DNA from 3 places in the Megasphaera sueciensis genome. Region 1 is predicted to be linked to each of the others. Evidence: riboswitches for the same ligand, from Rfam matches in the RefSeq annotation. Region 1 holds a riboswitch; each other region holds the start of a gene.
The links. Region 1 has a riboswitch for ZMP and ZTP ahead of NXG62_RS13990 (phosphoribosylaminoimidazolecarboxamide formyltransferase). Riboswitches for the same ligand answer to the same signal wherever they lie in the genome.
Positions count from the first base shown of each region.

Region 2: linked by a shared signal. The riboswitch ahead of pflB (formate C-acetyltransferase) and the one ahead of NXG62_RS13990 (phosphoribosylaminoimidazolecarboxamide formyltransferase) in region 1 are both predicted to bind ZMP and ZTP.
Region 3: linked by a shared signal. The riboswitch ahead of NXG62_RS09680 (L-lactate MFS transporter) and the one ahead of NXG62_RS13990 (phosphoribosylaminoimidazolecarboxamide formyltransferase) in region 1 are both predicted to bind ZMP and ZTP.

Region 1 is NZ_CP116939.1:2,888,669-2,899,850, reverse strand. It holds gene trmD (tRNA (guanosine(37)-N1)-methyltransferase TrmD) at 1-60, opposite strand, end outside; gene rimM (ribosome maturation factor RimM) at 60-554, opposite strand; gene NXG62_RS14020 (YlqD family protein) at 560-967, opposite strand; gene NXG62_RS14015 (KH domain-containing protein) at 976-1,203, opposite strand; gene rpsP (30S ribosomal protein S16) at 1,219-1,485, opposite strand; gene ffh (signal recognition particle protein) at 1,527-2,882, opposite strand; gene ylxM (YlxM family DNA-binding protein) at 2,901-3,230, opposite strand; gene NXG62_RS13995 (LysR family transcriptional regulator) at 3,720-4,715, shown strand; gene NXG62_RS13990 (phosphoribosylaminoimidazolecarboxamide formyltransferase) at 4,769-5,944, opposite strand; ZMP/ZTP riboswitch at 5,986-6,063, opposite strand; gene NXG62_RS13985 (MBL fold metallo-hydrolase) at 6,117-6,932, opposite strand; gene NXG62_RS13980 (Asp23/Gls24 family envelope stress response protein) at 6,975-7,811, opposite strand; gene NXG62_RS13975 (PHP domain-containing protein) at 7,808-8,617, opposite strand; gene NXG62_RS13970 (leucyl aminopeptidase) at 8,614-10,065, opposite strand; tRNA gene NXG62_RS13965 (tRNA-Lys) at 10,244-10,319, shown strand; gene NXG62_RS13960 (DNA-methyltransferase) at 10,468-11,151, opposite strand.
Region 2 is NZ_CP116939.1:2,523,702-2,534,883, forward strand. It holds gene pflA (pyruvate formate-lyase-activating protein) at 1-216, opposite strand, end outside; gene pflB (formate C-acetyltransferase) at 275-2,527, opposite strand; ZMP/ZTP riboswitch at 2,594-2,672, opposite strand; gene NXG62_RS12140 (helix-turn-helix domain-containing protein) at 2,815-3,384, shown strand; gene NXG62_RS12145 (glycyl radical protein) at 3,585-5,954, shown strand; gene NXG62_RS12150 (glycyl-radical enzyme activating protein) at 5,941-6,846, shown strand; gene NXG62_RS12155 (FAD-binding oxidoreductase) at 7,071-8,483, opposite strand; gene NXG62_RS12160 (bile acid:sodium symporter family protein) at 8,552-9,505, opposite strand; gene NXG62_RS12165 (GntR family transcriptional regulator) at 9,836-10,540, opposite strand; gene NXG62_RS12170 (NAD(P)-dependent oxidoreductase) at 10,963-11,182, shown strand, end outside.
Region 3 is NZ_CP116939.1:2,003,201-2,014,382, reverse strand. It holds gene NXG62_RS09685 (FadR/GntR family transcriptional regulator) at 83-760, shown strand; gene NXG62_RS09680 (L-lactate MFS transporter) at 958-2,244, opposite strand; ZMP/ZTP riboswitch at 2,318-2,403, opposite strand; gene rsmG (16S rRNA (guanine(527)-N(7))-methyltransferase RsmG) at 2,529-3,242, opposite strand; gene mnmG (tRNA uridine-5-carboxymethylaminomethyl(34) synthesis enzyme MnmG) at 3,244-5,118, opposite strand; gene mnmE (tRNA uridine-5-carboxymethylaminomethyl(34) synthesis GTPase MnmE) at 5,136-6,515, opposite strand; gene jag (RNA-binding cell elongation regulator Jag/EloR) at 6,577-7,296, opposite strand; gene NXG62_RS09655 (YidC/Oxa1 family membrane protein insertase) at 7,293-7,976, opposite strand; gene yidD (membrane protein insertion efficiency factor YidD) at 8,048-8,257, opposite strand; gene rnpA (ribonuclease P protein component) at 8,254-8,616, opposite strand; gene rpmH (50S ribosomal protein L34) at 8,688-8,822, opposite strand; gene dnaA (chromosomal replication initiator protein DnaA) at 9,288-10,775, shown strand; gene dnaN (DNA polymerase III subunit beta) at 10,985-11,182, shown strand, end outside.

The DNA.
Region 1 (11,182 bases):
GCTGTGATGGTAAAAAGCTTCGATAAATTCAGGAAATAAGGAAATTATATCGATTCTCATTATTCTACCCACTCCGGTGGATCTACCACCATTTTCTTCGTTTCCACATCAATGGATTTAACAACTTCATGAATTGCCGCCAGCAGCGTTTCTTTTCCTTCTGCATCGGTCACAACATATACGTCGTTACTCCCCGTTTTCAGGACATCCGTAACGGTTCCTAAATAATGATCATGCAAATCATACACCCCGATTCCTATGATATCAAACACATAGTACTGTCCTTTTTTAAGGGGTGTTAGATCTTCCCGCGGTATTTGCAGTTCCTTCTTCAAAAGAAGTTCTGCAGCATTGCGGTCATTGATACCGGCAAGTTTCATGAGCACCACGCGCTTGTGAAAGCTGGCATGCTCTATTTCATACTGTATCCCGTCAATATAAACACATTTCATGTGCAGAAATCGTTCGGGAAAGTCCGTATCAGGATAAATACGAACATCACCCCGCACGCCGTGCGGGGCAACTATTTGTCCAATCGTAATGAAATCAGCCATCTTACTTATTGACGGATGGCAATGATTTTGCCATCTTCCAGCAAGATTTCGGTACCAACCAACTTATCCAAATCGTCACCGACTTTTACCAAAACAGTCTGTTCGAGCTGTCCTTGATTGATTTCGGAGCCGATATCCAGCTTTTGTGCTTCTTCGTAGGCATGCTGAGCCTGTGCCTTCGTAGCATTGAGTCGCTGCCGCTGTTCTTCCAATTGAGCCCGCAGGGAAATAAGACCTTGCGCATCCATTTTAGCCTGATCAACCATCATGCGTTTTGCCTGAAATTCCAGGTTTTGCATTTCACGGTCAACATCAGTCAGATTCTGCTCGGAATTTTTGAGGATTTTAGCTTTGAGCGCTTCTGTAACCTTTGACTTAACGGCAACAGGGCAGCGCAATGTAATTTGATCCATGGCTCCTCCTATACAATATCTACTGATACTTTTTTATCAGCCTTCACTGCCGCAGCCTTTACAACCAGGCGTATTGCTTTTGCAATCTTTCCCTGCTTGCCAATAACTTTCCCCATATCTTCCGGGGCGACATGAAGCTCATACACTTCGAGGCCTTTCTTTTGATTCTTCGTAACTGTAACTGCTTCCGGGCGTTTCACCAACGCTTTTGCAATACATGCAATTAATTCTTCCATAGCAATCAGCCTCACTTACTTTTTAGACTCTTCAAACTTAGCCATAATACCGGCTTTCTTGAAAAGAGAACGAATCGTATCGGTCGGTTGTGCACCTTTGCCGAGCCATTCTACAGCAGTTTCGACATCGACATTCAAAGATTCTATGCCCTTAGCAGGATCATACTGACCTAAGGTAGCAACAGGACGACCATTATTGCGGGCATTGTGAGAATCAGCAACAACAACACGATAAACCGGATTCTTTTTAGCACCTAAACGAGCTAAACGAATTTTAATCATTACATTTCACCTCCTCAACGTAATATCCTCACTATCGAGGCCTACATATGGAACGGGAGACGCGGCATGAAGCTACGTTTTTTCCCTTGTTGTTTTTTAGCCATTTTCATCATTTTCTGCATTTCTGTAAACTGTTTGATGAGACGGTTTACATCTTGGACACGAGTACCGCTGCCTTTCGCTATACGGCGTTTGCGGCTGTCCTTTATAAGCATCTTCGGATTGGAACTGGATCGTTCTTTAGTTGTCATGGACTGTATAATGGCCTCTAAGTGTTTAAATTCCTTTCCATCCATATTGATTTTATCAATTTCTTTCTTATATTTTCCAATACCGGGAATGAGTCCTACTAAACTACTCATATTTCCCATCTTTTTAACCATGTTCAGCTGAGAAAGGAAGTCATCAAACGTAAAGCTGCCGCTCTTCATGGTTTTTTTCATTTCTTCCATGGATTCTTCATCAAAAGCAGCTTGTGCTTTTTCAATGATCGTCTCCACATCGCCCAAATCCAGTATACGAGAAGCATACCGGTCTGGGTGAAATTCTTCAAGACCATCCAGCTTTTCACTGACGCCAATAAATTTGATGGGTTTTCCGGTAACAGCTTTAATGGACAAGGCGGCACCGCCGCGGGCATCCCCATCAAGTTTGGTCATGATAATACCGTCGATTCCCAAAGCCTGATCAAAAGCTGACGCGGCCGTAACCGCATCCTGCCCGGTCATCGCATCGACGACCAGCATGATTTCATGGGGATGCACTGTTTCCTTAATGCGGACCAATTCATCCATCAAGGTTTCATTAACATGCAGACGCCCTGCCGTATCGACAATGATAATGTCCTTCAAATGGCTAAGCGCAAAAGGAATCGAATTTTGAGATATCTGCACCGGATCCTTGCTGCCTTCTTCGGTATACACAGGAATATCCAACTGTTCCCCCAACACTTGTAATTGAGAAATAGCGGCCGGCCGGTATACGTCACCTGCAACCAGCAAGGGACTCTTCCCCTGACTCTTAAGCATTCTAGCCAATTTGGCCGCCGTCGTCGTTTTCCCGGCTCCCTGCAGCCCTACAAGCATAATAATCGTAGGCGGACGGGAGGAAATGGTAATGCGGCTCTGCGTGCCACCCAATAACTCGGCTAATTCGTCCCGGACAATTTTAATGACCGTCTGTGCCGCATTCAATGTACCGAATACTTCTTCGCCAACGGTTTTTTCTTTTATTTTCTTTATAAAATCTTTTGTTACATTAAAATTAACATCAGCCTCAAGCAATGCCCGACGCATCTCTTTCAGTGCTTCGTTGACATCCTCTTCGGAGAGTTTTCCTTTACCGCGCAGTTTTTTAAAAGCTAACTGAAATCGTTCCGATAAACTTTCGAATGGCATGGGGATCTCCTTTTATCATCAAATATCCAAATGATGTAAGATATGTTTTGCTTTCTCTATTTGCACTGCATCACCCTGTTCAAGCAGTGACACCGCTTCCGATAAGCCTATCCGCAGCGCATTAACGCGTTCCAGCAAATGTAACCGCCGTTCATATCCTTCCAACGCGTTTCCGGCACGATGCAGCATATCATAAACACCTTGTCTTGAAATATGAAGTTCTTCACCGATTTCTGCTAACGACAAATCCATGAAAAAATACAGCTCCATACAACGATGCTGCCGCTCCGTAAGCAGCGGCCCGTATATATCAAGAAGTCGTCCCTTGCGGACCATATCTTCTAACATACCTTCACCGCCTCCTGACAATTGTGCATATTGTCAGTATACAGCAGCTCTTTTTATCTGTCAAGTATTTTTACTTGTCAAGCATGTGTTCGGTGAAGAGATGAATAAACAACCGCAATAATTTTGTTTCTCACATGCTAGCGGTATCGGATTCCTTTATTGTTTTGATTGTTTCTGCTACAACATATTCCATGAGGAGACCTTTAGTTGTAATATATTTTGCTGGCTAGGCAGTGTATCTATTATCTAAACTTTCTATTTTTTAACAATATCTTACCGAGGACTATTTTACACTAGTCACTTATCAATATTGTCACTGTTCGTATAACTATACGTTGTTCACATATGTACACAAGTTGTTCAAATCATACAATTTATTTCTACATTAATTGAAAATTTGACAATGACAACATAAATATTATGCGTTATAATTATGTTAAATGTGTACTCGTATATACAATATATCGAAGGGGGAAAACAAAATAAGCTATGAATACTAAGCAATTACAATATTTTATCGCCGCTGCAGAAAATGAAAGTTTTACAAAGGCAGCTCAACAATTTCATATTACCCAGACAGCCATCACACAGCAAATCAAATCGTTGGAAGATCAACTGCAAGTTATGCTGTTTACTCGAATTAACCACCGAGTCGTACTAACACAAGCAGGCCGGTATTTTCTCAAAGAAAGCCGTGCATTGGTATATACACTTGATAAATCGGTCGATCAGGTCCGTCTTATCGGCAAGGGAATTTCCGGTTCCCTGCGGATCGGCTGGATCACTGGTTTTGAACAAGCACCGCTACATCTGCTGATCCAACGTTTTCACGAGTCGCATCCGCAAATATCACTGCAGCTAGAACGTAACAGTGCCGTGAATTTATATGACAAGTTGCAAAATAATGATTTAGATCTGGTTTTTAATATCCGTTTTGATATTGGCCGCTATAAAAATGTTTTACAACTCCCCATTCATGAATTTCCCGTTGTTGCCGTTCTCCCCAGTTTTCATCCGCTAACGAACAAAAAATATTTATTCCGCGACGATCTACGTGCCCAGGCCTTTATTGTAAGCCGCACGGGGGAAACCATTACCGACCAAAATGAGTCTATCAGCCGGTATATGACAGCAAATATCAAATATGGACAAATCTATTATGCGAATGACACCGAGACCATGATGCTTATGGTTTCTGCCGGTTTGGGTATTTCCATTGTTCCTTCTTATATGATTCCCGCCATTAATAATAACCGCATCAAAACCCTTCCCATTCGTGGTATCAACATGAAAGCCGAAATTATTACTGCCTGGCTGGATGATACAGACAACCCGTCCTTGCCGCTGATGATCCAAACCATAAAAGATTGGAAACGGATTATCGGCTATATTCCGAAACAGAAAAAAACACATCCCAATGTAACAGACACGGGAACTTTATCCCGTAATTCACTTAATCATAAGAAGACAAATCCCAGATATTAATATCTGGGATTTGTCTTCTTATGATTAAGTATCTCATTCTTTTATGGACTGAATCAATGATGGAACAAGCGCAGTCCGGTCATGGCCATGGCCATGTCATATTTATCACACGTTTCAATAACATTATCATCACGGATAGAACCGCCTGCCTGCGCAATATAATCGACGCCGCTGCGATGAGCCCGTTCAATATTGTCACCAAACGGGAAAAATGCATCACTTCCCAAGGCAACACCATGAAGCTGTGCAATCCAAGCTTTCTTTTCCTCTCTGCTTAAGGGTTCCGGTTTTTCTGTAAAAAGATTTTGCCAGACGCCATCAGCTAAAACATCTTCGGCATCATCAGAAATGTATACATCAATTGTATTGTCCCGATCAGGCCGGCGAATATTTTTTTTAAACGGCAGCGACAGTACCTTTGGATTTTGGCGAAGCCACCAAACATCAACCTTGTTCCCTGCCAGACGAGTACAGTGGACGCGAGACTGCTGCCCCGCACCGACGCCAATCGTCATGCCGTCCTTCACATAACAAACAGAATTGGACTGTGTGTATTTCAAAGTAATGAGTGCCACGAGTAAATCTCGTTTCGCCGCTGCAGGAATATCTTTGTTTTTTGTCGGTCGATTTTCAAAAAGATTGTCCGTAATTTTTACATTATTCCGTTCTTGTTCAAAGGTTACTCCGTATACTTCCTTGCTTTCTATACCGGCCGGTACATAATCCGGATCAATTTTCAGTACACAATAGGTTCCCTTGCGCTTGGATTTCAGAATCGCCAAGGCTTCTTCCGTATATCCGGGAGCAATCACACCATCAGAAACTTCACGTTTCAGGAGAGTCGCTGTTTCTGCATCACAAATATCGGACAGAGCGACAAAATCGCCATAGGAACTCATACGATCTGCCCCGCGTGCACAGGCATATGCACATGCCAGCGGAGATAACTGCAAATCATCTACATAGTATATCTTTTTAAGCACATCACTCATACCGGCAGCTACCGCAGCTCCGGCAGGACTGACATGCTTAAAGGAAGCCGCTGCAGGAAGCCCCGTTGCTTCTTTTAATTCTTTGACCAACTGAAAACTGTTAAATGCATCCAGTAAATTAATATAACCGGGACGTCCATTCATTACTTCAACAGGCAGCTCGCTGCCATCCTTCATATACACCCTGGCTGAGGCTTGATTTGGATTACAGCCGTATTTTAATTGCAGTTCCTTCATCGTGAATTACCTCCCAAAAAAATAAATGCCGACACCTCTGGAATCATTGCCCAGACGGTCGGCTTTTCTTAGTCATGCTCCCCGTGGTCATTCCACTTCCGTCAGTCACATGAACTCATGCATAAATTATACCTTTGAAAAACAACCTTTGTCAATGAAAAAATAGCATATATCACGACAGTTCGATGACCTCCAAATCATCAGGAACATAGAGTCCCCCATCATAATACATGATTCCCTCCGCCGTATATTGCGCCTTACGCCTTGCCAAGTCCGTATCTTCTGTATGATATAAAACCAAATTACCGCACTGCAAGGCCGCCGCCGTTTCACAAGCTTCTTTTACCGTACTATGATGTTTTTCATACGGCTTAAACCGTGTACGATCACGATACAGGCAAAAAGCTTCTGCTAGCAGCCAGTCACTATGCTCCGCATAGATACGTGAATGTTCGTTAAACGGTTCATCCCCCAGACAGGTGAGCTTCTTTCCGTCAGGTAGCTGTAAGCTATAGCCGAATTGTTTTGCCTTAGTAGATAAAATATCGAAAGCCTGTATATCCATTCCCAAAACAGAAAACCGTGTACCATTTTTTATTTCATGGATGTAGATTCCGTTATCAATTTTCGCTTTATGTTTTCCCGTTAATGTCAAATCACAAATAACACGCAGCATATGCGCCACTTCATCATGGCAGTAGATGTGGAAGTCTCCCTCATAACTGCCTGTCAGCATATACATGGCAATGCGGCGGATAACCCAGACAACTCCCAAAATATGATCGGTATGCCCATGCGTAACAAACAAATGATGCAGCCGCAGATACGCAACCTTGGCAGCCTTCAACTGCCTCAATATTCCGTTGCCCCCGCCGGCATCGGTAAGAAAACAATCCCCCTCTGCATTCTGTATAACAAAACACGTGTTGTAGCATTCTGTTACCATCGCACAACCGGTTCCCAGCATAATTAATCTTTCCTTAGACATGTCCCGAAAGCTCCTCTTCCTGATTGTATTCTCTGTCAAACGCTATGCTTTACTTAGCTCAATTCCATGAATCGTTATTCTTAAAACATCGACAGACATGCCGGTAGTATATTCAACCTCATGTTGAATCGCGTCCTTGACCTGATGCATTAAGGCTCTAACATTTTCGCCGTACAAAATCGTGACGGACAGCGTGACATCAATGCCGCTTCCTACATCTTGCGTGCTTTTTCCGACTTTCACCTTGTTTACCCCGGCAATGCCGTAAATATCGGTTAAGGTATGATGAATCAAACGCTGCAATACATCGTCCGTAAAAGTCAATTTTCCATAATAACTGAATACCGGACGTACGACAGAGCGTTCATACGTTTCTTCTGATTTTCTGCCGTTTTTTTTCTTAAAAAATGAGCGGATAGATCCCAGCAGATATCCTCTAAAATGAGACTTTAATTCCATTGTCGGAACAGGAATTACATGTTTTCCTTCTCTGACGCGTATCGTATGAGCTTTGGATATTTCTTCAGCAGAGGAGATCTCTTCTATGTGGATAAACGCTTTAGGTTCAGGAATCGCAAGCATTTCTGCAATCTTACGCACCATATGTGCGGAAGTCCCTAACACAAGAAGCTTCTCCGGTTGGATCGTTGCTAGTGCTTTCTGTACCTCGGCCGCCTGCGCTGCATCAGAGAAAATAGCGCGTCGTGTTGCCTTTAGCTGATTTGTTTCTTCCTTGGCTGAACGTCCGGCAACAATTTTATTCTGATAAATCAAGATTCCGTCATCAATGATGCAATCTATATCGTTGTCATGTGCTACAACCAGTGCATGATGGCTTTTACCCGTTCCAGCCGCGCCAATAAATCCTATAACTTTCATTTTTTTCTCCTATATTCGAGTAATGTATGCAACCGTTCCGATGGAACATAAAATTGTCCCACTATTTCGGGGAATCTTCCCGGAACACCATGAAAATCAGAACCACCGCTAATAAGCCAATGCCGCTTTTCCGCAATTTCCATAAACTCGTTTTCTCGTCCTCGGTTCTTGGGATGAAAAACCTCAATACCATCAAATGCATAAGGTAACACAGCCTGCAGATTATGCTGAATCAGTCCCGGATGTGCGAGAATAGCCACCCCGCCAGCCTCATGTATGAGCTGAATACATTCCTCAATCGTACAGCGCTGATACGGTATATACGCCGGAGCGCCCCGATGCAGTACCTCTTGGAACACTTCTTTAATAGTTGCAAAGTACCCCTTTTCAATAAGCATTCGTGCAATATGCGGCCGTCCCACCGCCACGCCCTGCTTGATCAATCCTTCGAGCGGAGTGCGGTCCAACTTATATCCAAGCCCAGCTAATCTATCAACGATTTTCAGCGCTCGTTCCAATCTGCGCTGATGAAAAGTCTGGCAATATTCCCGTATCGCTTTATGATCCGTATGGATATAATACCCTAAAACATGAATATCTTCACCGTTATATTCCGTGCTGATCTCAATACCTCGTATAACGCCGACCGACGAAGAAAAAATACAAGAATGGGAATACGCCTCCACGGTATCATGATCAGTAATAGAAATTTCACCAAGCCGAGCAGTCTCCGCCATCGCTATGAGTTCTTCCGGCGTATACACTCCATCTGAGCACGATGTGTGCATATGTAAATCAACATTCATGGCTGCCCTCCTTTCAGAAGTTCCAATACCGTCTTGATTCCGACTCCCGTAGCACCAAAAAATCCGGTTTCATCTTTTTGTTCACAGAAAGCGGTTCCGGCAATATCAATATGAGCCCAGGCAACTCCCGGACGAATAAACTGCTTAATAAACAATCCCGCCGTAATCGCCCCGGCGTTACGACCACCTGTATTTTTCAAATCTGCTACCTCACTATGCAGCAACGATTCGTATTCCCGATCTGCCGGCAGCTGCCATACCCGTTCATTCATGCGGGCAGCTCCCTCAAAAATATGATTGATCCACTGCTGATCATTTCCGATAACACCAGAACGGACCGTCCCCAGCGCCGTTACACAAGCGCCGGTCAAAGTCGCCAAGTCTATAACCTTCGTCGCACCCAGTTTCTGGGCATAGGTCACGCCATCAGCCAAAACAAGGCGGCCTTCGGCATCGGTATTTTTGATTTCCACCGTTTTGCCACTTAACATCGTAATAATATCATCCACATGGAACGACATGCCGGAGGGGATATTTTCAGCCATCGGCATGACCGCCATCACATTGACAGGATATTTCAGCAACATCAATGCCCGAATAACACCTAACGCCGTGGCAGCTCCTGCCATATCGGACTTCATGAACTCCATATTTTCATGGTCTTTCAGCGATAATCCCCCGCTGTCATAGGTAATTCCCTTACCGACAACAGCCAATTTGTCCCGGCTTTCCGTATTACCGGTATATGTGACCGTTACCATTTGAGGATTATTCATACTGCCTTTTCCCACAGCCAGAAGCCCGCCCATTTTCAACTTTTCCAGCTGCCATTTATTCAAGGTTTCTACCGTAATATTTTCGCTCTTGCACAACGCCGTGGCAATATCAGAAAATTTTCGGGGGGTTAGTTCATTCGGCGGCATATTGACGAGATCTCTCGCTGTTTTGATACCCTCATAAATAGCGGTATACACATAACACATCATGTTCAGCTCTTTAACATCCTCTGCAGAAGTCACGAGATTGACCATAGGTACAAGATGAGATTTTGTGCTTTTCTTATAATGATTAAACTCGTAATTGCGAAACAAAAGGCCGTCAATCAACGTCGGTATATCTGCCTCCAACGTATCCACCAAAACTGCCAACTCGGAAATGCCCTGCGCCATGGCAGTTGCCATTATTTTACGGGCAATACAGAAATCATCAGCCTGCCCATAAGGATACGGCTTTTTACCGATACCGACAAGAATATAATTCTTTACTTTTTCTTCATCAATCAGAGGAAACACGGACACAGACGGATACTCTAAAAGCTCCGGATGTCGGTCTACATATATGCGAAGCTTCTCGCTATCCTTTTTCGGAATTTGTGTCAACACCCGCATCCGGTTATCAACCCCGACGGCAACATTATCCAAGCTGCCACTGCCATTACAAGTAATCATGTTTATCCCTCCAGCTAATCGCTATCTATATATGTTTATTATACATTTTTCCTATAGATAAAATCAATGAAGGAACTTGCATATTCGGTTGTTTACTGTATCTTCCTCTCTTTTCAGAAAATATACTTGATTTTTTCAACAAAATAGTGTATTATATTTTTTGTGCTCATAAACATGTGGACCACTAGCTCAGCTGGTAGAGCACCTGACTCTTAATCAGGGTGTCCAGGGTTCGAGCCCCTGGTGGTCCACCATAAAAAGTATGATAACCATGCCGTTTGCGCGGCATGGTTGTTTTTGTATATACGAGAAAAAACAGCTCATCTACACCCTTATCTACACCTTTTGTAAAATTTTTGCATTATGCACAAAAAAGGTCCTATTTAAAATAGGGCCTTTTAGCTATATAGCATTCATTATTCTTTTCTCAGCAATATCATAATATACTTCAGTCTTCTCAAATCCAATATATTGCCGGTTATGTTTCTTGGCTGCCACGCACGTCGTACCGCTTCCCGCAAACGGATCTAAAATAACTGACCTTTCCGGAACAATTTGTACTAACTCTTCCATGAGCGGTGTCGGCTTTCCGGTCAAATGGAACTTATCTTTTTGTTTCACTGGAAAATTAAAGCAGCCGGGATACGGTCCTGCATGTTTGGCTTTAGAACACTTTCCATTCGTGCCCCACACAATATATTCACATTGATGTCTAAAATAACCCTTATGCGGTGCTCTCGCTCCCAGTCCTTTATTCCATGCTACAATACCACGCCATATCAAGCCGCCCATTTGCAAAGCATCTGAAGCCGTCGGCATCTGCCGCCAATCAGTAAACATAAGGAAATATCCACCAGGCTTAAGAATCCGCTGACAATCAGTAATCCATAAGATACACCAATGCAACCATGAACGTTGATCCATGGTATCACCCACAAAATCCGGACGATGGACAATTTTATTATCTGATTGTTCATACTTACTGGATGGAGTTTGTGCTCGTGCGTTCGCAGTTTGACCACCGCTGCAGTATGGCGGATCTGTAATAACCGCATCCACGGAATTATCTTCAAGCTGCTGCAGCAATTCGATGGAATCACCGCATTTAATTTGATTT
Region 2 (11,182 bases), 360 kb from region 1:
GTGGTTCTTCCAATATGACTTATAGCGTAATGCCTGCTGCAATACATCTTGCGGTGTCCTTCTTGTACCTGTGTGAGTATTCCAGGTTTCGGGATTGTGACAATACCGGCAGCGCATATGGCATCCCTGCATGAATACAATAAAACGCACACCGGGTCCATCAACGGCTCCGAAGGATTCTGTCGAATTAATGAGTCCTGTAAGTTGTTCAGCCATTTTTCTCCTCTTGTTCCAAATGGCATAGCCCTGAAACTATTCAGGGCTATGGTTTTAGTTAGAGTTTATTATGAAATGTACGGGAAATAACGTCTAGTTGCTGTTCCCGGGTAAGCGCGATAAATTTGACAGCATAGCCTGATACACGAATTGTTAAATTAGCATATTCTGGCTTTTCAGGGTGTTCCATCGCGTCGATCAGCATTTCTTTTTCAAAGATGTTGACATTTAGATGGTGTGCTCCTTGGTCAAAGTAGCCGTCCAAGACATGGACGAGATTAGCGGTTCGTTCGGTATCGGTATGACCTAAAGATTCGGGATTCATGGATTGCGTATTGGAAATACCATCCAACGACCAAATATAAGGAAGCTTGGCAACGGAATTCAAAGAAGCCAGCATTCCATTTTCTTCGGCCCCATAGCTGGGATTTGCTCCGGGAGCAAAAGGAGTCCAAGCGCGTCTGCCATCAGGAAGATTTCCTGTAAAACGTCCATATACGACGTTAGATGTTATGGTCAGTATAGATGTTGTAGGTTCAGAATTACGATAGGTATGTCTTTTGCGGACATCTGTAATAAATTCGTGCAAGAGCCAGATACCGATATCATCAGCTCGGTCATCATCATTTCCATATTTCGGAAAATCTCCTTCTATGGCAAAGTCTTCTGCCAGTCCCTTATCATTACGGATAATGCGAACGTTGGCATACTTGATTGCCGATAAAGAGTCAATAACATGAGAAAAACCTGCAATGCCTGTTGCAAACGTACGGCGTACATTTGTATCGATCAACGCCATTTCTGCGGCTTCATAATAGTATTTGTCATGCATATAGTGGATGGTGTTCAGTACATTGACATACAAACCGGCCAGCCAATCCAACATGAGCTTGTATTTTCTCAACACTTCATCATAATCAAGATATTCTGATGTAATTGGCGCTAATTCCGGTCCGGCTTGTATCCCGAATTTTTCATCTACACCACCGTTAATGGCATACAGCAGTGCTTTGGCCAGATTTGCCCGAGCTCCGAAAAACTGGATTTCCTTGCCCGTTTGTGTAGCTGAAACACAGCAGCAAATAGAATAATCATCACCCCATACGGGTTTCATGACATCATCATTTTCATACTGAATAGAACTGGTTTTTACAGAAATACTGGCAGCGTACCGTTTAAATGCATCAGAAAGAGCGGATGAATAGAGAACTGTCAAATTGGGTTCTGGAGCAGGTCCCATGTTTTCTAATGTGTGGAGAAAACGAAAATCTGTTTTCGTTACCATAGAACGGCCATCCATACCGATTCCTGCCACTTCCAATGTAGCCCAAACGGGATCACCGGAGAAAAGTTCATTATAGGACTTGATACGTGCAAACTTTACCATACGAAGTTTTAACGTCAGGTGATCAATAAGTTCTTGTGCTGTACTTTCTGAGAGTATGCCGCGTTGAAGATCCCGGTCAATATAAATGTCTAAAAATGTGGAAATACGACCTACAGACATAGCAGCACCATTTTGGGTTTTGATGGCAGCTAAGTAGCCAAAATACAGCCACTGCACTGCTTCTTTTGCCGTAGTTGCAGGATGGGAAATGTCGAAGCCATAAACAGCTGCCATCTTTTTCATATCTTCAAGTGCACGGATTTGTTCGGAAAGTTCTTCGCGCTGTCGAATTACGTCGTCCGTCATTACTCCGTCACCGCAATTTGTTTTGTCTTCTTGTTTCCACACAATTAATTGGTTTATTCCGTAAAGTGCTATACGGCGATAATCGCCTACAATACGACCGCGTCCGTATGTATCTGGAAGACCGGTGACAATATGTGTGTGACGCGCTGTTTGCATTTCTTCTGTATAGGCATCGAAAACAGCTTGATTATGTGTTTTGTGATATTCTGTAAAAATTTTGTGAAGTGATGGATTCAGTGTATAGCCATACATTTCCAATGCTTCTTCTGCCATTTTTATACCGCCGTAAGGCATAAAAGCACGTTTTAGCGGTTCATCTGTCTGCAGCCCGACAATTTGTTCCCAGTGTTTCAATTGATCATCAATATAACCGGGACCATAGGCAGTTAAACTGGAGACGATTTCCGTTTCTTCTTTTAGGACACCGCCGTTTTTTCGTTCAGCTTTTTGCAATTCCTGCAGTTTAGCCCAGAGTTTGTTTGTTCCTTCTGTAGGCCCTTCCAGGAAATCGGCATTTCCATCATAAATTCGATAATTGTGTTGAATAAAATCCCGTACATTGCATTCTTCTTTCCATAGCCTGCCGTTAAATCCGTTCCATTCCTGACAATGCAGCATGTGCATACCCCTTTCTTATACAGCTATTTATTTTAAATAGATGATAAAAAAAGACCGACAAATCTGGTCCTTTGCCCAGACGGTCGGCTTATCAGGAATTATGCTTCATGTGGTTGCTCCACTTCCGTCAGTCACATAATTCTAATGAAATTATAACCGTTGGAAGAGGCATTTGTCAATATAATAAAAAAGAGATATAGTCAAGTATAGTATCTTACTTTTTTTTAAATAGATAATATGGTACTATTATTTTTAGGAAAAATGTTTTTACTATCAGGAGGATATGAATGTATAGTGGAGAAGATATCAATAGTCCGATAAAAGAAATAGGACGTGTATTAAAAAAAGTTCGGTTTGACAGAAATTTGACATTGGATAATGTGTCAGATATGACTGGTGTTAGCAAAACTATGTTAGGTCAGATTGAACGTGGCGTGTCGATTCCGACAATTTCTGTATTGTGGAAAATAGCTAAAGGAATGAAGTTATCATTATCCACATTGTTTAATGAGAAAGTACAAGAGTATAAAGTTGTAAATATTGAAGAAGATCTGCAACCAGTATTTGATGAAGGAAACAATATGATATTATATAATGTTTTTCCATTTAATCCGGCCAATGGTTTCGAATATCTTTATATCATATTGTTACCGGGTACAGTGCATAAATCAGATTCCCATCGTGAATTTATAGAAGAATATATTGTTGTTACAAAGGGAACGTTGACACTTATGGTGGATACACAAACATTTATATTAGAGGCACCTTCAAAAATAAAGTTTCAATCTAATGTTTCTCACAGTTATGCTAATTATGGTCAAGACAAGGTTGTTTTTCAAAACATTATAAAATATTGATATATACTACAAGCGGCCTTCTATGGTAGCAATACTTACTATAGAAGGTTTTTCTTTTTAATAATGATTCCAATATAGCAATGGAATTGAATACTAATTGACAACATAAATCCCAAGTGTTATAGTACATGACATAAACGTTATAAAGTATATTTAACGTTATAAAGCATTTAATGTAGACCTTTAAAGGAGTTCTTGTTATGTTGACAAAACGGGTACAAAAGGCTAAAGATGAATACATAAATAATAAACCGTCGATTTCATACGAGAGAGCCAGAATCTGGACGGAATCCTATAAAAAAACAGAAGGAAAATCAGAAGCTATACGACGGGCCTTGGCATTTAAGGCGGTATGTGAACAATTAGTTGTTACTATATTTTCAGGAGAATTAATTGTCGGTGCGGTTGGTGAATTTCGTAAATGCGGGATATTGACTCCTGAATTTTCCTGGACGTGGGTGGATCAGGAAATGGATCATTTTTCTGTTCGAGTACAAGATCCGTACGAAATGACAGATGAACAGCGTGTGTTTGTTCGTGAGAATATATTTCCGTATTGGGAGGGAAAGTCACTGGAAGAAGCCTTTTTAAAACAAATTCCGAGTGAAACAGCAAAAGTTGCTGTGGATACGGGGATTGTTGACTGTGATTCAAAATGGCGGCAATCTGTCGGAGAAATTACGCCTGACTATGAAGATGTTTTATTTAAAAAAGGATTTAAGGGAATTATACATGATTGTAATAATAAATTACAGTTTTTAGATCTTACAAACTATACTGATTTAGAAAAATATGAATTTTATCAATCTATTATATTGGTTAGTCAAGGAATGATTCTTCTTGCCAGCCGATATGCGGATAAGGCGGAAGAAATGGCAGGTAAAGAAACAGACGTTGTTCGTAAGTTAGAATTGCAGAATATTGCGGCTATTTGCCGTAAAGTTCCGATGATGCCGCCGACAACGTTCCAGGAAGCACTGCAGATGATATGGTTTTATCAATTAGGCGGAATTCTTATGGAAAATCCGTTGTCGTTAAACCCCGGACGATTTGATCAATATATGTATCCGTATTATTGTTATGACAAAAAACAGGGATTACATGACGATGCCGGTATTTTGGAATTGATAGAGTGTTATTGGCTGAAGCTATCAGAATGGGTTTGGACGATTTCATCTAATACAGCAGATTTTTTTGCCGGGTATAATCAATTTCAAAATTTGACGGTTGGCGGGAGTGATCGCAACGGCAAGGATGCGACCAACGAATTAAGCTATTTAGCGTTGCAGGCGACCTCGGAGGTAAAAACACATCAACCCGGGTTGTCTGTCCGCATTTCGCAAGATAGTCCGCAAAAATTTATAGATGCGGTTATGGAACTAGTTGCCCAAGGGACAGGTTTTCCGGCTATTCACAGTGATAAAACAGGGTATCAAATGCTGAAAAACCTGGGGTATGATACGGAAGATGCACGAGATTGGAATAACTGCGGCTGTGTTGTACCTCATTTCCGCAAGACTTTTGAATGGACAAGTACGGTTAATGTAAATTTCTGCGGGGCTTTTGAGTACGCTACCAATGGAGGAAAAAGCCGCCTTACGGGAAAATTGATGGGATTACCTATTCATCAAGATCGCAATTTTAAAACATACGAAGAACTGGAAGAAGCTTTTTTTGAACAGTTTGATAATCTTATCCGTATTTCTGTTACGGCATCCCTGGTAGCACAGCGACTGCAGCAAAAAATGATTCCTCGTCCGTATTTTTCGGCAGTATCCGAAGACTGTCTGGAAAAAGGAAAGGATATGGTTAATGGCGGAGCAAAATATAATATTGGACCTGTATTGACAGGAATTGGATTAGCAGTTACGGCCAATAGTTTGGCTGCTGTTAAAAAACTTGTGTTTGAAGATAAGGTCTGTACACTCCACGAAATTTTTGATGCTCTTGACCGAAATTGGGTTGGGTATGAAGGATTAAGAAAAATGGCACAACATGTTCCTAAATATGGGAATGACAGTGATTATGTAGATACAATTGCCCAGAGAATTTCAAATCATTACTATGAAACAACGCATGCGTACACCGATATTTACGGTAATCCGTTTACTTCGGCTTTTATGGGAATATCTAATTTTATTCCGACAGGAAAAGTTATAGGCGCAACAGCTTGCGGCAGACTTGCGGGGCAGCCGATTTCTGAAGGAGTTTCACCTTTTGCGGGAAGTGATACGTCTACTCCGTTAGCAACTATGAAGTCGGCAGCTAAAATGAATCAAGATGTCCATTCCGGCGGCACGTTGTTAAATATACGGTTAAGTCATAGCCTTGTAGATACCAAACGAGGACGTAGTAATTTGGCGGCAGTTATTCAAAGTTTTTTCAATATGGGTGCATTTCATGTCCAGTTTAATACGATATCGACTAAGACCTTGCGGGAAGCGCAAGAGCATCCGGAAAACTATAAGGATCTGCTTGTGCGGGTAGCCGGGTATAGTACGCAGTTTGTTCATCTATCTAAGACGCTGCAGGATTCCATTATTGCCAGGAGTGAACATGTCAGCTATTAACGGAAAAGTGCTGCAACTGCAGCACTTTTCCGTTAATGATGGAGAAGGAATTCGTACCATCATATTTTTTGCAGGTTGTTCTCTTCGATGTAAATGGTGCGCGAATCCGGAAGGATATACGATGCATAATCAGATTATGTACATAGGATCATTATGTACAGCGTGCGGACGATGTACGGCTGTCTGTCCTCGCCATTTAGATTTTGATTTGCATAATAAAGCTGTGCGAAGCCAATGTGATGGGTGTGGTTGCTGTATACCGGCTTGTTTGGATAATGCAAGAAAAAATACGGTATCGACATGGACGATTGAGGATGTTATCACACAACTAGAACCACAGATCCCTTATTTTCGTCAGTCTGGCGGAGGAGTAACCTATTCAGGGGGAGAATGTACAAATCAGCCGGAATTTTTGGAAAAACTGGTTAAGAAAGTATATGATATAGGATTAAATCAAGCGATGGAAACAAGTGCAACATTTGATTTTGATCAAGTGCAGTCTATATTGAAGTATATTGATTTATTGTTTGTTGATATTAAACATATGGATAGTAAAAAACATGCATACTATACAGGGCGTGATAATGAACATATTTTAAGTACCATTGCCAGTTTAGGTCAATTTCGCAATGATCTTGTGATTCGTATTCCGGTTATTATGGGAGTTAACGGAGATGATGCTAATATTATTGCTACAGCAAGATTTGTAAAACAACATATATTGGATCCCAAAATAGAATTATTGCCATACCACTCTTATGGAGTGGATAAATATGAACAATTAGATATGTCATATCCGGAAAATATGTTTCGAACACCTACAGCAGTGGAATTAAATCATATGAATTATCTAATTGAAAAAGAAGGGGTGCAGATTATATCATTTAAATAGCGTTTTTTTAGAACTGAAAGAACACGGTGCTTTATATAGTACCGTGTTCGATCATGTAACGATGTTTTCAAGATGGAAACATCCGTTACATCGTATACTGCAGAATTTTTAATAAACAGGACTGAGCGGAAACGAAATGCCATTTTTCGTTTCCGCTCAGTCCTGTTTGTTTTTTACGTTTCATTCTTAAAATAAATCTTACATATAAAGTTTTTTTAAAAAAATTATTTTGCGTCAACATCTACGATTTTTAAAGGATTCAAAATATTATTTGGATCCAGCGCTTTTTTGATAGCACAAATCATCTTGTATTCACCCTCTGGTGTACAACGCTTAAAATCATGCAATTTTTTATAACCGATACCGTGTTCTCCAGACATTTTACCGCCCATGGCATATACTTCACGGAATAGATCTTCATGGAAGCCTTCCATTTTTTTCATCCATTCTAAGGGGGATAATTTATTTATATTTAATGGCAGTACATGAATATTACCATCACCAATATGTGCAGAAGTTACACTATAAATACCATGTTTCTTTTCGAGTCCCGGTATTTTAGCAGTAATATCTGCTATTTTATCGAGAGGTACGACAAAATCTTCTGCAACGAACATGATATCAATATCTCGGGCGGCTTCTGCAAATTGGCGGCGGCATCCCCAAATACGATCATCAGCTTGGATAACATCGACAGCCCCCATAGAGTCGCATAGATCGCTGAGTTTTTCCATTTTTTTATCTAATTCATCTTCATCAAATGTTTCGACTGTAATAATAACATAGCAGCAGCCTTCATCGAGATGAGGAAGTGTGACCTTACAGAATTTACTGCACATGTTTAAAGCTTTATTATCCATGTATTCAATACTTGTCGGTTCCAGACCGGCTTTAAGAATCTTGTTAGGGAGAGCAAATCCCTTTTCGTCTTCTTTGAAAATAGCAACTAAATCAAATTTATAAGGTGCCAGGGGGCGTAATTTAAGTGTAATTTCGGTAACGATGCCCAATGTGCCTTCAGAACCGCAAATCAGTTGTTCCAAACAATAACCGGTCGAACATTTTTGCAGACGGGCACCGACATCAACAATATCGCCCGTAGGAGTCACTATTTTCATACCGTAAATTTGGTTGCGTGTCGTACCGTATTTGACGGCTTTATTGCCGCCGGCATTGGTAGCAACATTTCCGCCGATTTGACAACTGTCAGCGCTACAGGGGTCTCCGGCATACAACATTCCCTGTTCGTTAACTTTTTTTTGAATGACACTGGTGCGGACACCGGTTTGTACGACGGCATACATATTATCCGCATTGATTTCCAGAATTTTGTCCATGCGATCTAACTCTATAACGATACCGCCCAAGACAGGAATAGCACCGCAAGCCACACCGGAACCAGCTGCTCGAGGAGTAACCGGAACAAGATATTTATTAGCTAATTTTACGACAGCTGCGACTTGTTCGGTCGTTTCTGGGAACACCACAACTTCCGGTGTGTGGAACCAGTACGAGTTACCTTCTTCATCTGTCTTATACACGTCTAGTTTTTCCGGATCCGTTGTTACACTCTTGTTACCCAGCACGTGTATTAACTCCTGCACTAATTCATCTGATACTTTGTTATACATTGACATATACATACACACTCCTTTTATTGAATTGTAACTCTTGTCATGAAAACCGTATGGATAGTACGGTAAATTTAGCTGTTGATATTTTCCTGTTGTGGATCTGGTGTTCGATTTCCCCAGACGGAAGCGACAAAGGAACAGAATACAGTTGTCCAAACTACCCCGATAGCTGCCGGTATAGCGGCCAGAGGGTCAAAATAGGTAACACCCAATGTGACGGCTAATGCCGTATTTTGAACACCTACGACAAACGTCATAGCTTTTCCCTTGGCAGGCGGCATACGTAACAGTTTGGATACTCCGTAACCGATGATCAATCCAATTAATGTGTAGAGAGCTAATGCTAAAGCTGCCATGCCGGCAACTGTTTGCAGCCGTTCTACGTTTAATGCAACGACAACTAGGATAATTCCTAAAATTGCCAACACTGTACACAGCGGCATTACTTGTAAAATTACAGGTAACTGTTTTTTAAATATCTTATGTATCAAAAGCCCTAATACAATAGGGATAATTACGATTTTTACAATACTGAGGAAAAGACCGATTGTATCGATCGATACATATTGGTTGACATAAAACAGCAGCATGGCAGGCATAAGAATAGGTGCAATAATTGTACTGATACTGGAAATCGTTACAGATAGGGCTTTATCCCCTTTTGCCAGGAGGGTCATGACATTAGACGTTGTTCCCGTGGGGCAGCAACCTAATAATACAAAACCGACGATAAGCATGGGAGAGAGACCAAGAACTGTTCCGATTCCCAGGCCGACAAGAGGCATAAAAATATACAAAGTAGCGACACCAATGATAACATCCTTTGGACGTGAAAAGATCAGCTTGAAATCATTAGGCGTCATAGAGAGTCCCATTCCCAGCATAATAATGCCCAGGCAATAGGAAATGGAACCGCCGTATGGTTTGAATGGAGCTGGGAAGAAGTATGCCAAAATTGCGCAAAGAATTACCCATACCGTAACGTATTTCGTCAAAAACTTAACAAATTTTGCAAAACTGGTCATGTTTTAAATACCTCCTATTACGAAAACAAAAAGTACATATAAACATCTATTTTACTTCTTGCTGCAGCAAGAAGTAAATAATGCACACAATTCCTTATAAGGAAACTTTAAACATGATTAATATGCATATACGAAATGATTTTTATGAATTAATGATAGTACTTCGTAAAATTTGTGTCAAAATTTGTGCAAAAATAATTTAATTTCTTAATTTGTAACCAGAGAATTCTAAAATTTGTTTAAAAAATTATAAAATCCATAAAAAAATATACTGTTAGAAATTCTTATTTCTAACAGTATATTTTTTTATGGATTTTATAAGTCATAGTCTTATTTTTCTAGGTGAAAAAGATTTATAAAATGATTATTAAAAAAATTCAAATGACGGCGCAGCATTGATTCAGCAAGTTCACGGTCATGCAGTTTTAAAATATGACAAATTAGTAGATGATCGGTTTCTATAATTTTATAATATTCTTGCGGCGGATTGTAGATGATGTAGCTGCGATATCGAAATAATTTGTATTTAATCTGGTCATATAAATCCAACAATAAAGGAGAATCTGCCAAAGAAACTAATTTCATATGGAAAGCATATTCTAATTTTATGATTTGCCGATGAAGAGTAGCAGGATCTTCTTTATCAGCATGATGACAAATATCATGCATTTGCTGTGCTATTTTCTGCAGTTCTTCCAACTGCTGGTCGGTTACGTTTAAAGCAGCCCGGCCGGCTGCATAGGATTCTAAAAGAAAACACAATTCTTTCACATCTTGGTATTCTTTGTTGGAAAAACCGGCTACACGGTATTTATTATCTTTTTTTACATATCCCTCCTTTTTCAACCGAAGCAGTGCAAATTTGATGGGGGAACGACTGATTTCTAATTTCTTAGCAATTGCATTTTCATTAATGGCTGTACCTGGGGGGATATGAAAATTGACAATTTCCTGCAGTAAAATCGAATACACAATATCGTTCAGAGATATAAACGGATTTTGCTGACGTAATGTTTCTACTAACTGCTTATCCAAAACAAGACCTCCTATCTGTTCAATTAAAATAAATGAAAAAATTTATCGATAACTATTAATCCTTATTATACAACAATAATTTTTTTCGATAAACAATATTTTTTCTTACATCACACAGAATTATCTTGTTTGAAAATAATAAAAAAATTATAGTTAAAGTGTTGCAAAAAAAAGAGAAGACCTAGATAATAAATATATTGATTACATAGGAAATTACATCATATAAACATTGCCGTGGAATACGTACTGTACGTGCTGCCTATAGGTAATGTATTCCGTTTAAAAACTTTCAGATATAATTGAGTATCATATAAGAATTAGGGGATAATGTAAAAGTGGAAACTTTATGATAAATCTGTAATCATAAGTATCAAACGCATTTTTAAAAAACGTGGTATACCAGAAAAGAGGAGCAATTCGCTATGAAAATTCTTATCGTAGGGTATTTCACCAAAATAGCAAAGGAAAATATTATACGTTATTTTCCGGCAGATTGGAATGTTGTAATGGTTCCGCCGGGGAAGGAGGTACTGCAGCATATAAAAGACTGTGATGTAATGATACCGGAGCATATTAGCGTGGACAGTGCATTGTTGTCTATGGCAAAAAATTTAAAATTAGTACAGACTGGAGCAGGTTTTG
Region 3 (11,182 bases), 890 kb from region 1:
CTCTTCTATTATCAATTAATTAGCGCTATACTGTAATAAAGTAAAATTGCCGTAAAAAATAAGAATAAAGGAATTTTTACATATGAAAAATCATAAAAAACTTTCCGAAAATGTAGTTGAAAATATTCTTGCCATGATTACCGTTAATAAACGTTTTACCATAGGTGATCAATTGCCCAATGAATTAGAGTTAGCTCGGGAATTAAATGTAAGCCGTACAACACTGCGAGAAGCTATTCGTATTCTTATTGCGTATGGTGTTCTCGAAGTGCGCCGCGGATGCGGAACCTTTGTCACAAGTGATGCCGCGGACTTAAAACGTAATCTAGAACCGCTTACAGGAATAAACGGAAATAGTGCGGATTTATTCGAAATGCGCCTTATTATTGAACCTGAAGCGGCATACTGGACGGCATTACGAGGCACAGCCGCTGAAATCAAACGGATCGAAGAATTACAAAATATTATTGAAAAAAACCAGAAAAGGCATCATATCCATTTCAAAGATGAATATTTATTCCATCAAACAATTGCACAGGCTTCCCACAATGAATATATGAAGGAAATTATTCCAATTCTTTATCAAGGAGTTTTAAAAGGGTTCAATCTTTTATTTAAGGATAGAAATGTTATTCCCAAAAATAATCAATACCATCGTTTAATCATTGAATTTTTAAAACTCCGTAATGCCGAAGGAGCTCGAAACGCAATGAAATTACATATGCTTCATACAATTGAATGGTATAATCAAAAAAAATAATTTTATAGAATAAAATACTTTAATATTTTTATATAGTTGTATGATGTCTCATTGACAATGAATGACTATCGTTTTATAATAAGGCTGTCAGATGGCATATCTATTCCATTTACAATTGTCAAAAAACCATCACAACAAAAAGCAAACGAATTTAAAATTCGTTTGCTTTTTGTTGTGCTAAATATTTTCATAGTATCTCAATGATCAGTATATGATGGAACTTCATTTTGTTTTACTCGTTCCTCTATTCCAGTAAGACCATGACGAGTTTTCATCTTAAGAAAAATCATAATTAACAAGGCTAACACAAAACACCCCGAAAAAAATTGAAGTGTAACCGCATAACTATTAGTTGTTTCCTTAATAAATGATAAAAGCAACGGACCAGCAACTCCCGCAGCTCCCCAAGCGGTAAGAATACGTCCATGAATTGCACTTAGCTCTTTAGTTCCAAAAAGATCACTGAGATATGCCGGCATACAAGAAAATCCACCACCATAACAAGTAATAATAAGAAGTACTACTAATTGAAAACTAAACGAACTTGTAATAGATGCCAGTTTAAAAAACGCTACTACTTCAATAGCAAAAAATAATATATACGTATTAGAGCGACCAATATAATCAGAAACTGTAGCCCATGCAATACGCCCAGCCCCATTCATAAATCCAATAATGCCAACCATAGATGCGGCCATTATAGGAGACATCTGAACAACTTCCTGTGCCATAGGAGAGGCCACTGCCAAAAGTGCAATCCCGCAAGTAATATTTGTAAAAAATAACCACCAAATCGTATATAGCTGCCATTTTTTCATAGCTTGCTTTACTGTAAACTGCGGCATTGCACCCGCATATTGAACTGCATTTGTTTCACTGGCTTCTTTGAGTATCATATCTGTTGCCGGAACTTCACCTAACTTAGGCGGGGTCAAATACAACGACGAAGCAGTCATAATAGTCATGTATACAATACCAAGAATAATAAAATTTGTAACAAGACCAAAATGTTGCACTAAAATTTGCATTGCGGGTCCAGCAATCATACTGGCAAACCCAAATCCCATAATTGCAAGTCCTGTAGCAAATCCTCGATTATCAGGAAACCATTTTACCAGTGTCGATACCGGTGTGATATATCCGGTGCCAAGACCAATCCCGCCAATAATACCATAAAAAAGATACATAAGAAATAAATTGTGAAAATACAAAGCAACGGCAGTGCCAAACATACCGGTACAAAAGAAACCCATTGACATAAGCCCTGACTTTTTAGGACCTATTTTTTGCACAAAACTTCCTAAAAATCCCGCCGATAACCCTAAAAATAAAATAGCCAAAGAAAATGTCCACGTTGTTTCTCTTAATGTAAAACCCATCGTTTCCATAATGGGTTTCGTTAATACACTCCACGCATATACACTGCCAATGCAAATATGAATACCCATAGCAGATAAAGCAATAAACCAGCGATTTTTTTTCATATGTATATCTCTCCCTATAACTATAAAGGCGAGCCGACACGAAAAAAACCGGCCGACTGGCCAAAGCATATTTATACTTTGCCCAGACGGTCGGCGCTTCTACACACAATACAGTCCACGTGGTTTTTCCACTTAATTCCGTCAGTTCTGTACTGATATATTCTAATGTAGTTAGATTATATCACAATGTAAATTTATGTCAATTAGTTATCCTCACATTTTTACACAAATAACATAACTCATCGTTGCCATCGTATAAGATATTCATGAAGATATATTTTATATTATAATGGATTGTTTACTGCAATTTTTGGCTTACGCGGATACTTTTTCGGACTCGTCCGATCCTTCTTTATATATAATACCGCTCGTTTATCTTCCATCCCAATCAGATGCACCGGCCGAATTTCAATAACAGTTCCGCCTAAAATTGAAATGGCAGACGAGGCTTCTGTAAGTTCTTCTTCATATTGTGCCCCTTTTAATGCTGCAAATACTCCACCTATTCGAACATAAGGCAATGCCCATTCCACCAATATATTCAGTCGGGCAACCGCACGGCTGGTAACAACATCGAAGTGTTCCCTGTATTCCGACCGATGTGCCTCATCTTCTGCACGCCCATGAATAAAAGCAGCATTAGAAATACCAATCTTCGAAACAACTGTTTTAAGAAAAATCAATCTTTTTTGTAAAGAATCAAAAAAAGTAACATGCAAATCCGGCCGTAAAATAGCCAGCGGAATACCGGGAAACCCAGCACCCGTTCCCAAGTCCAAAACAGACGCTCCTTTAGGAAAATACGTCTTATCATAGCAAGATAAACTATCCGCCATATGTTTAACTGCAATTTCTTGCGGCTTAGTGATTGCAGTTAAATTCATAACTTTATTTGTTTCTATTAATAATGCAGTAAATACACAAATTTGTTCATATTGTCGATCCGTTAATAAAATATTAAATGGATCGAGTACCGCTTTAAGGTCACGGTCAAACATACTATTTTCCCTCCCGTTGCCATTGTTCCAACACAATAAGAAGTGCTGTAATATCTGCTGGTGATACACCTGAAATACGGCTAGCTTGTCCCAAAGAATGTGGCCGGATTTGATCGAGTTTTTGCCGAGCTTCTCCTGACAACGTACCGATATCAGCGTATATTATATCTTTCGGCATAAGCTTGCGTTCTAATCTATTCATCTTTTCTACCTGTTCTTGCTGTCTTTGAATATAACCCTCATATTTTATCATAATTTCTATCTCTTCACGTACATCATCATCCAATTTTTCTAAAGAAAATTGAGTCCTCAGCATTTCATAATCTAAATCTGTTCGGCGTAATAAATCATAGGCCCGAAGTCCCGTACGAATAGGAGCTGTCCCTATATTTTTTAATTTTTTTTGATTTTCTTCCGTAGGCGTGATTGAAATAGCTTTCAATTTTTCAATCGCATTTTCTATATCATTTTTTTTCTTTAAAAACACCGTATACCGTTCTTGTGTCACTAACCCCAACTGATATCCTTTTTCTGTTAAACGCAGATCCGCATTATCCTGTCTTAGTATCAATCTATATTCTGACCGACTCGTCATAATACGATACGGTTCGTTGGTTCCTTTTGTAACTAAATCATCAATAAGTACTCCAATATAAGCTTCCGCACGAGTTAAGATAAATGGTTCTTTTTTTTGCACCTTGCGAGCCGCATTAATTCCGGCAATCAATCCCTGCGCTGCCGCTTCTTCATATCCACTTGTCCCATTAGATTGTCCTGCAGAAAATAATCCGCTGATTTTTTTTGTTTCCAAAGATAATGTTAGTTGTGTAGGATCAAGACAATCATATTCAATAGCATATCCTGGTCGCATAATTTTAACATCTTCCAGACCTGGAATAGTTCTTAAAAAATGATATTGTACATCCGTAGGAAGACTTGTACTCATTCCCTGCACATACATTTCTTCCGTCATTTCTCCTTCTGGTTCAATAAACAGCTGATGCCTCTTTTTATCGGCAAAACGGACAATTTTCGATTCAATAGAAGGACAATATCGCGGTCCAATTCCTTGAATAAGGCCATTACACATAGGAGCTCTATCAAGATTATTTCTTATAATACGATGCGTTTCCTCATTTGTAAACGTCAGCCAGCAAGATTGCTTATTGCATTCCGCGCGCTGAGAAAGAAATGAAAACGCATGACCTTTTACATCGCCTTTCTGTTCACTCATTTCACTAAAACGCAATGTACGCCGATCAACACGTGCCGGCGTTCCTGTTTTAAAACGCATTAATTGAATTCCATTTTTAAGCAAAGATCCCGATAAATCTTCCGCTGAACGCTGTCCTATAGGACCACCCGAATAGGCATAATTTCCAATGATAATTTTCCCTTTAAGATAAGTTCCAGTTGCTAAAATAACACACTGTGCCTGATATATCTCACCTAATTCTGTTTCTATACCCTTAATTCTACCACTTTCCACAAGCAGCTTAGTTACCATGATCTGCTTAACATCAAGATTTGTTTGATTTTCCAGCGTTTTTGTCATTGTCGATTGATATAACTTTTTATCAGATTGCGCCCGCAATGAATACACTGCCGGACCTTTTCCGGTATTAAGCATACGCATTTGTAAACAAGTTTTATCTGTATTGATTGCCATTTCACCGCCCAACGCATCTATTTCTCTGACAAGGTGACTCTTACCCGGTCCGCCGACAGCCGGGTTACAAGGCATAAGCGCAATATTATCTAAATTCAATGTTGCCATTAATGTTTTTACCCCCAGCCGCGCACTAGCAAGTGCGGCCTCACAGCCAGCATGACCCGCGCCAACAATAATGACATCATATGTATCTACAACAAACATAAACTTTCCATCCCCTTTTATTTTCCTAAACAAAATCTACTGAATATTTCCGATACAATATCATCATGTATTGTATCTCCCGTAATAGATCCGAGCAATTCCCAGGCTTCACGAATATCAACAATTGCACAATCAACGGGCATGTTGTTTTGTATGGTATCCAAAGCACGATTTATTGCCTCCCCGCTGCGCCGTACAAGATCAATATGTCTGGTATTAGTTAATAATGCACTTTTGCCTTCTATAATGCCTTTATCCAGCACTAAATCTATTATTTTATTCTGCAAGTCCTGTATTCCTGATCCATTGATAGCCGATACGGTGATCATCGGATGCCCATATTCGGATAATATTTTTTTATTCACATGGACAGGTAAATCTTCTTTGTTCATTACAATAATTGCATTTTGATAACGAGACGCTTCCAATATACCCACATCATCAGCCGTAAGTGGGCGAGATCCATCTACCATAACAATGACCATATCTGCTGTATTTAGATATTTTTTCGCCCTGCTGACGCCAATTTGTTCTACTGTATCGGCCGTCTCACGGATTCCTGCCGTATCAATCAAGCAAATCGGTACCCCTTTTAGGGTAATCCATACTTCAATACTATCACGAGTTGTCCCCGGAATTTCGGTAACAATAGCTCGATCTTCCTGAACTAATTGATTAAGCAAACTCGATTTTCCAGCATTAGGAGTCCCCGTAATAGCTATCATGACTCCGTCTCTGATCATTTTTCCACTACGTGACTCTTCAAGTAATATTTGCAATTTTTTCTGAATATTCTGTAAAGCCTCTACAATATCAGGTACTGTAATATCTTCCAAGTCTTCTTCCGGATAATCTACCATAACTTCAAGCCGTGTAATAAGTTCTGTTAAATGAATACGCATTTTCTTTACTAATTCAGATAATTTCCCCTCTAATTGGTTTACCGCATTTGTAAGGCCCGCTTTGCTTTTTGCTTGGATAATATCCATAACTGCTTCGGCCTGTGCAAGATCAATTCTTCCATTGATAAACGCTCTTTCTGTAAATTCACCAGGATTAGCTAATCGAGCCCCCTGACGTAGTATTAGTGCCAATATTTCTTCTAATGACTGGTATCCGCCATGACATTGAATTTCCATAACATCTTCCGCAGTATACGATTTCGGCCCTTTCATCAATAATACCAATACTTCATCAATACTATGTCCCTTTTCATCAATAATATGCCCATATTGTATTGAATGATCCCGGCGTTTTGCTAACGGAAAATTTGATTTACTCCGAAAAATTTTATCACCAACAGCATACGCATCCCGGCCGCTGATACGTATAATGCCAATACCGCTTTCACCGATAGGAGTGGCAATTGCTGCAATTGTATCCACTGTATCGTACATAATTTTAATTCCTCCATATGTCTAAAAAACCCGGCGCCTGCGCACCGGGTTTATTAAACCATCAATTATAATAAATCACGACATGACGATAAGGATCCTGCCCTTCGCTTTCAGTCCGGACATGCTCTTTATTTTGTAAAGCCATATGAATAATTTTTCTTTCATATCCATTCATAGGCTCTAACATAACCTTATCTCCTTCATGTTTTACCCGGCTTGCCAGCCGAACTGCCAATTGTTCTAACGTTTCTTTACGACGCTGACGATAATTTTCAACATCAAGCATAAGGAAATACCGGTTATCTTGTCCTTGATTCGTTGTAAGATTTGTCAAATATTGAAGTGCATCTAACGTTTGTCCATGCTTACCAATCAGTATTCCTAAGTTATTTCCGTGAAGATGAAGGATCACTTTATCACTTTTAATCATTTTTTCAATAAAAACTTCACCTATATCCATTTTTTTCAGGACATCCTGTAAAAACGCTTTTGCTTTTTCAGCTGCTTCTTCTGCGGTAAAACCAGCAGTAGTGACCTCTGCTTCTTTTGAAATAATCTTTTCTTTTACCTGCGTTTTTTCTTCAGCTGGTATTGTAACAGATTCTTGTTCTTCTATGACGGTCAATCGAACCACCGCCATTTTACTTCCAATACCAAGGAATCCATGAGATGGTTCTGTAACAACTTCAATCATCACTTCATCTTCCTTTTTTCCAAGCTGAAAAAGGCCCTTTTGAACCGCATCTTTTATCGTTTTGCCGGTAGATTCTATACTACTCATGCTTTCTCTCCTTTTTTATTACCATGGAACATTACCCATTGCTGTGCCCACTGGAAAACATTAGAAATAATCCAGTAAATAATAAGTCCACTGGGAAAACTCAAGCTGATCCAGCCGATAAACAAAGGCATTGCGACCTGCATAATTTTTTGCTGTTTTGCTTGTGCTTCCGATGTTGCAACAGTCGTACCCGTCATCTGTTTTTGAATTGCAAACGTTGAAACGGCTGATAAAAAAGGCAGAATATACATAGGATCAGGACTTCCTAAACTGGGCAGCCATAAAAAACTTTTAAAAGCTTCTTCATACGGATATTCACGAAGTGCATAAAATATTGCCATCAAAAAAGGCATCTGAATAATAATAGGCAAACATCCTGATAATGGATTGATCCCCATTTCTTTATACAGTTTTCCCATTTCTTCCTGAAGTTTCTTCTGATTCCCTTTATATTTCTGTTGTAATACTTTAATTTTAGGCTGTAATTCCTGCATTCCTTGCATACCATTAATCTGTTTTGCCGTAAGTGGAGCTAAAATCAGCTTAATAATAAGAGTAAGCACGATAATTGCGATACCGTAACTAGGATAGCCTATTACATTTGTAAAATTGTAGCAATATGTTAAAAAGACTTGCATAATGCCGCTTAACACATCCATGATACCACTAAAAAAACTCAATAATCTCAACTCCCGTTCGAATAAAAACAATATTTACCTACCAGACAGCCTTCATTTCATCTACCTGATAATTACGGCAGAGGATCATAACCGCCTTTATGGAAGGGATGGCATTTTAAAATACGCCGGATTGCTAAATAACTCCCTTTCACTGCACCATACTTTTGCAACGCTTCAATCGCATATGCTGAGCATGTGGGATAAAACCGGCAACAAGGCGGTTTTAATGGGGATATGCAAATTTGATAAAAACGTATCATAGCAATGAAAATTTTTTTCATAATGAACGCTTCTTTTTTAATACTTTCGCCCGTCTAAATAATTGTAACATACTTTGTTCCGCTTCTTTATATCCAACATGTTTCAAAAAGCTGCGGCCAATCAAAACTAAATCAAATCCATTTTCAATTTCCTGCTGATGCAATCGATATACTTCCTTCATCAATCTGCGACAGCGATTACGTTCCACTGCACAGCCAATTTTCTTCCCTGTAACAAATCCAATTCGGGTCTGATAACTAGATGATCTTGGTAAAACATGAAGGACCATCAATTTATTTACATAAGATTTACTATTATGATAAACAAATTGGTATTCCCGATTTTTGCGTAACCGTCTATTTTTACTTAACTCATACATACAATTTTATCCTAATAATGCCAGAAAAACAGAAAAATCCCTTGGGAACTTTTCTGTTTATCTCGTAATAATTAAGCAGAAAGTCTTTTTCTGCCTTTCATGCGACGTCTTTTCAAAACCATGCGACCGCCCTTTGTTTTCATTCTTTCACGAAAACCATGTGTTCTTTTTTTCCACAATGTATTTGGTTGATATGTCTGTTTCAAGCTAGACACCTCCTTCATCAATAGCGATAATAATTGAAATTACACCATAACAGTGTAATTATAGACAAAAAGATAGTTACTGTCAATGATTTAAGTTCATTGTAACATAAAATTAATGCACCTTTCCATTGCAATTTTTGAATAAAACAATATGTATTATTTAAAATTATGAAATATACCGTATATAGTTTTTTTTAATTATCTTTTTCTTTTGATGATTTTATTTGTGGATAACTTTTCACTATTGACTGATTTCTCTAAAAAGTATAGCATAAACTGTACACAATTTAGAAAATTTGGTGTAAAATATGTATAGATATTAACGAGTTATCCACAAGTTATAAACAATTTGTGGATAACTCGTTAATACACTCGGCTACAAGTTTTACATACTATATCTCTATTATTATCCACTTTTATTACCCCGTATTATAAACATATACACAAAGATAGGAAGAAACTAACATGGATCCAATGGAAATGGCTACTTTATGGGAGTCAATTTTATCAGAATTAAAAAATTATATCCCGGAAAAATTATATGAAGCTTGGATAAAATCTTCGATTATTCCATATTCATATGAAAATGATATATTGACATTAGATACAATTAATCAATTTGTATGTGGTTTTGTTCAAAAAAAATATTCAACGATTCTAACAAATTCTGCTAGTCATGTTATCGGCCGCCCAACTAAAGTCATATTAATCAGCAGTGAAGCTTCTTTACCTAAAAAACCAATTGTACCGGAAGCAGAAACTATTCAAATTAAAGAAGGAGAAAATGAAACTGATACTGTTACTATCAGTCAAAAACAGCAAAATATCTTATCTGAACAAGAAGTACCTGATTTTCCTATCACCGAAGCTCAACCTTTATTTTCTCAGGAAACGCCTTCTTCAACATCAGAAGAAGCAATAGAAGAACTAAATAGTAATTATACCTTCAATTCTTTTATTGTTGGAAATAGCAACCGCATTGCTCATGCGGCCGCTTTATCTATTGCTGAAGCACCGGCAGTCAAATATAATCCGTTTTTTATTTATGGAGGCAGTGGGTTAGGTAAAACACATTTAATGCATGCTATCGGCCATCGTATACGAGAAAAATTTCCAAATCTTCGATTGCGATGTATCACTAGTGAAGATTTCGCAAATGAATTAATTTCTTCTATTCAAGATAAAAATCCAGAAAGTTTTCGTCAACAATATAGAAATATAGATGTTTTGCTCGTTGACGATATTCAATTTTTAGAAAATAAAGAACATACGCAAGAAGAATTTTTCCATACTTTTAATAAATTATATAAAGATCACAAACAAATGGTATTTACCAGTGACAGACCTCCTCAAGATATAAAAAAAATGGAAGATCGGTTGCGGTCTCGTTTTCAGGGAGGTATGGTGACTAGTATTGATCCTCCGGATTTAGAAACAAGAATGGCAATTCTTCGTAAAAAAGCTGAATTAGAACATGTAGAAATAAAAAAAGACGCTGTTGATTTTATTGCTTCTAATGTAAATGAAAATATCAGGGAATTAGAAGGGGCTTTCGTACGTGTACTTATGCAGGCTTCTGAAGAAAAATCACCTATTACGCTAGAATTGACACAACGAGCTTTAAAAGATCTTGTACAATCGAAAGAAGAAAAAAAATATATTACAATAGATGAAATACAACGTACTGTTTGTCAATTTTATAAAATAAAAATTGATGATCTTTTAGGAAAAAAGAAAACTAAAACAATTGCATTACCACGGCAAATTGCAATGTATCTTTGCCGTGAACTTACTACAAATACTTTTCCTCATATAGGAAAATCATTTGGTGGACGTGATCATACTACAGTAATGCATGCTTGTGACAAAGTTATAAAAATGACAGAAAAAAATGAACAATTTAAAAGCATGATTGATCAATTAAACACTATGATAAAGGGTGTTGATAAATAGAGGTATAAGATGTGTATATCTTGTGGATTTTGTAAATATGTTCGTATGTGAATAACTGAATTTAAGTTATCCACATATTATCAACACCGGTGGATAAGCTAAATATACCTATTCACAGAACATATACACATTTTCACAGTCCCTATGACTATTACTATGATTTTAGTACACAACAACTAAAAATAATCATCATAAAAAGGAGATTTCCTATGAAACTTAAATTTAAAAAAGAAGATCTTACAAAAGGTTTGCAAACAGTTCAAAAAGTAGCTCAAAACAAAAGCAACAATATTTCTTATGAAAATGGACTCCTTATCAAAGCACTTAAGGATGTTATTGAAATACAAGCAAACGACTACGACATGGGTATCAAAGTAATTGTTCCAGGTATTATTGAAGAACCTGGA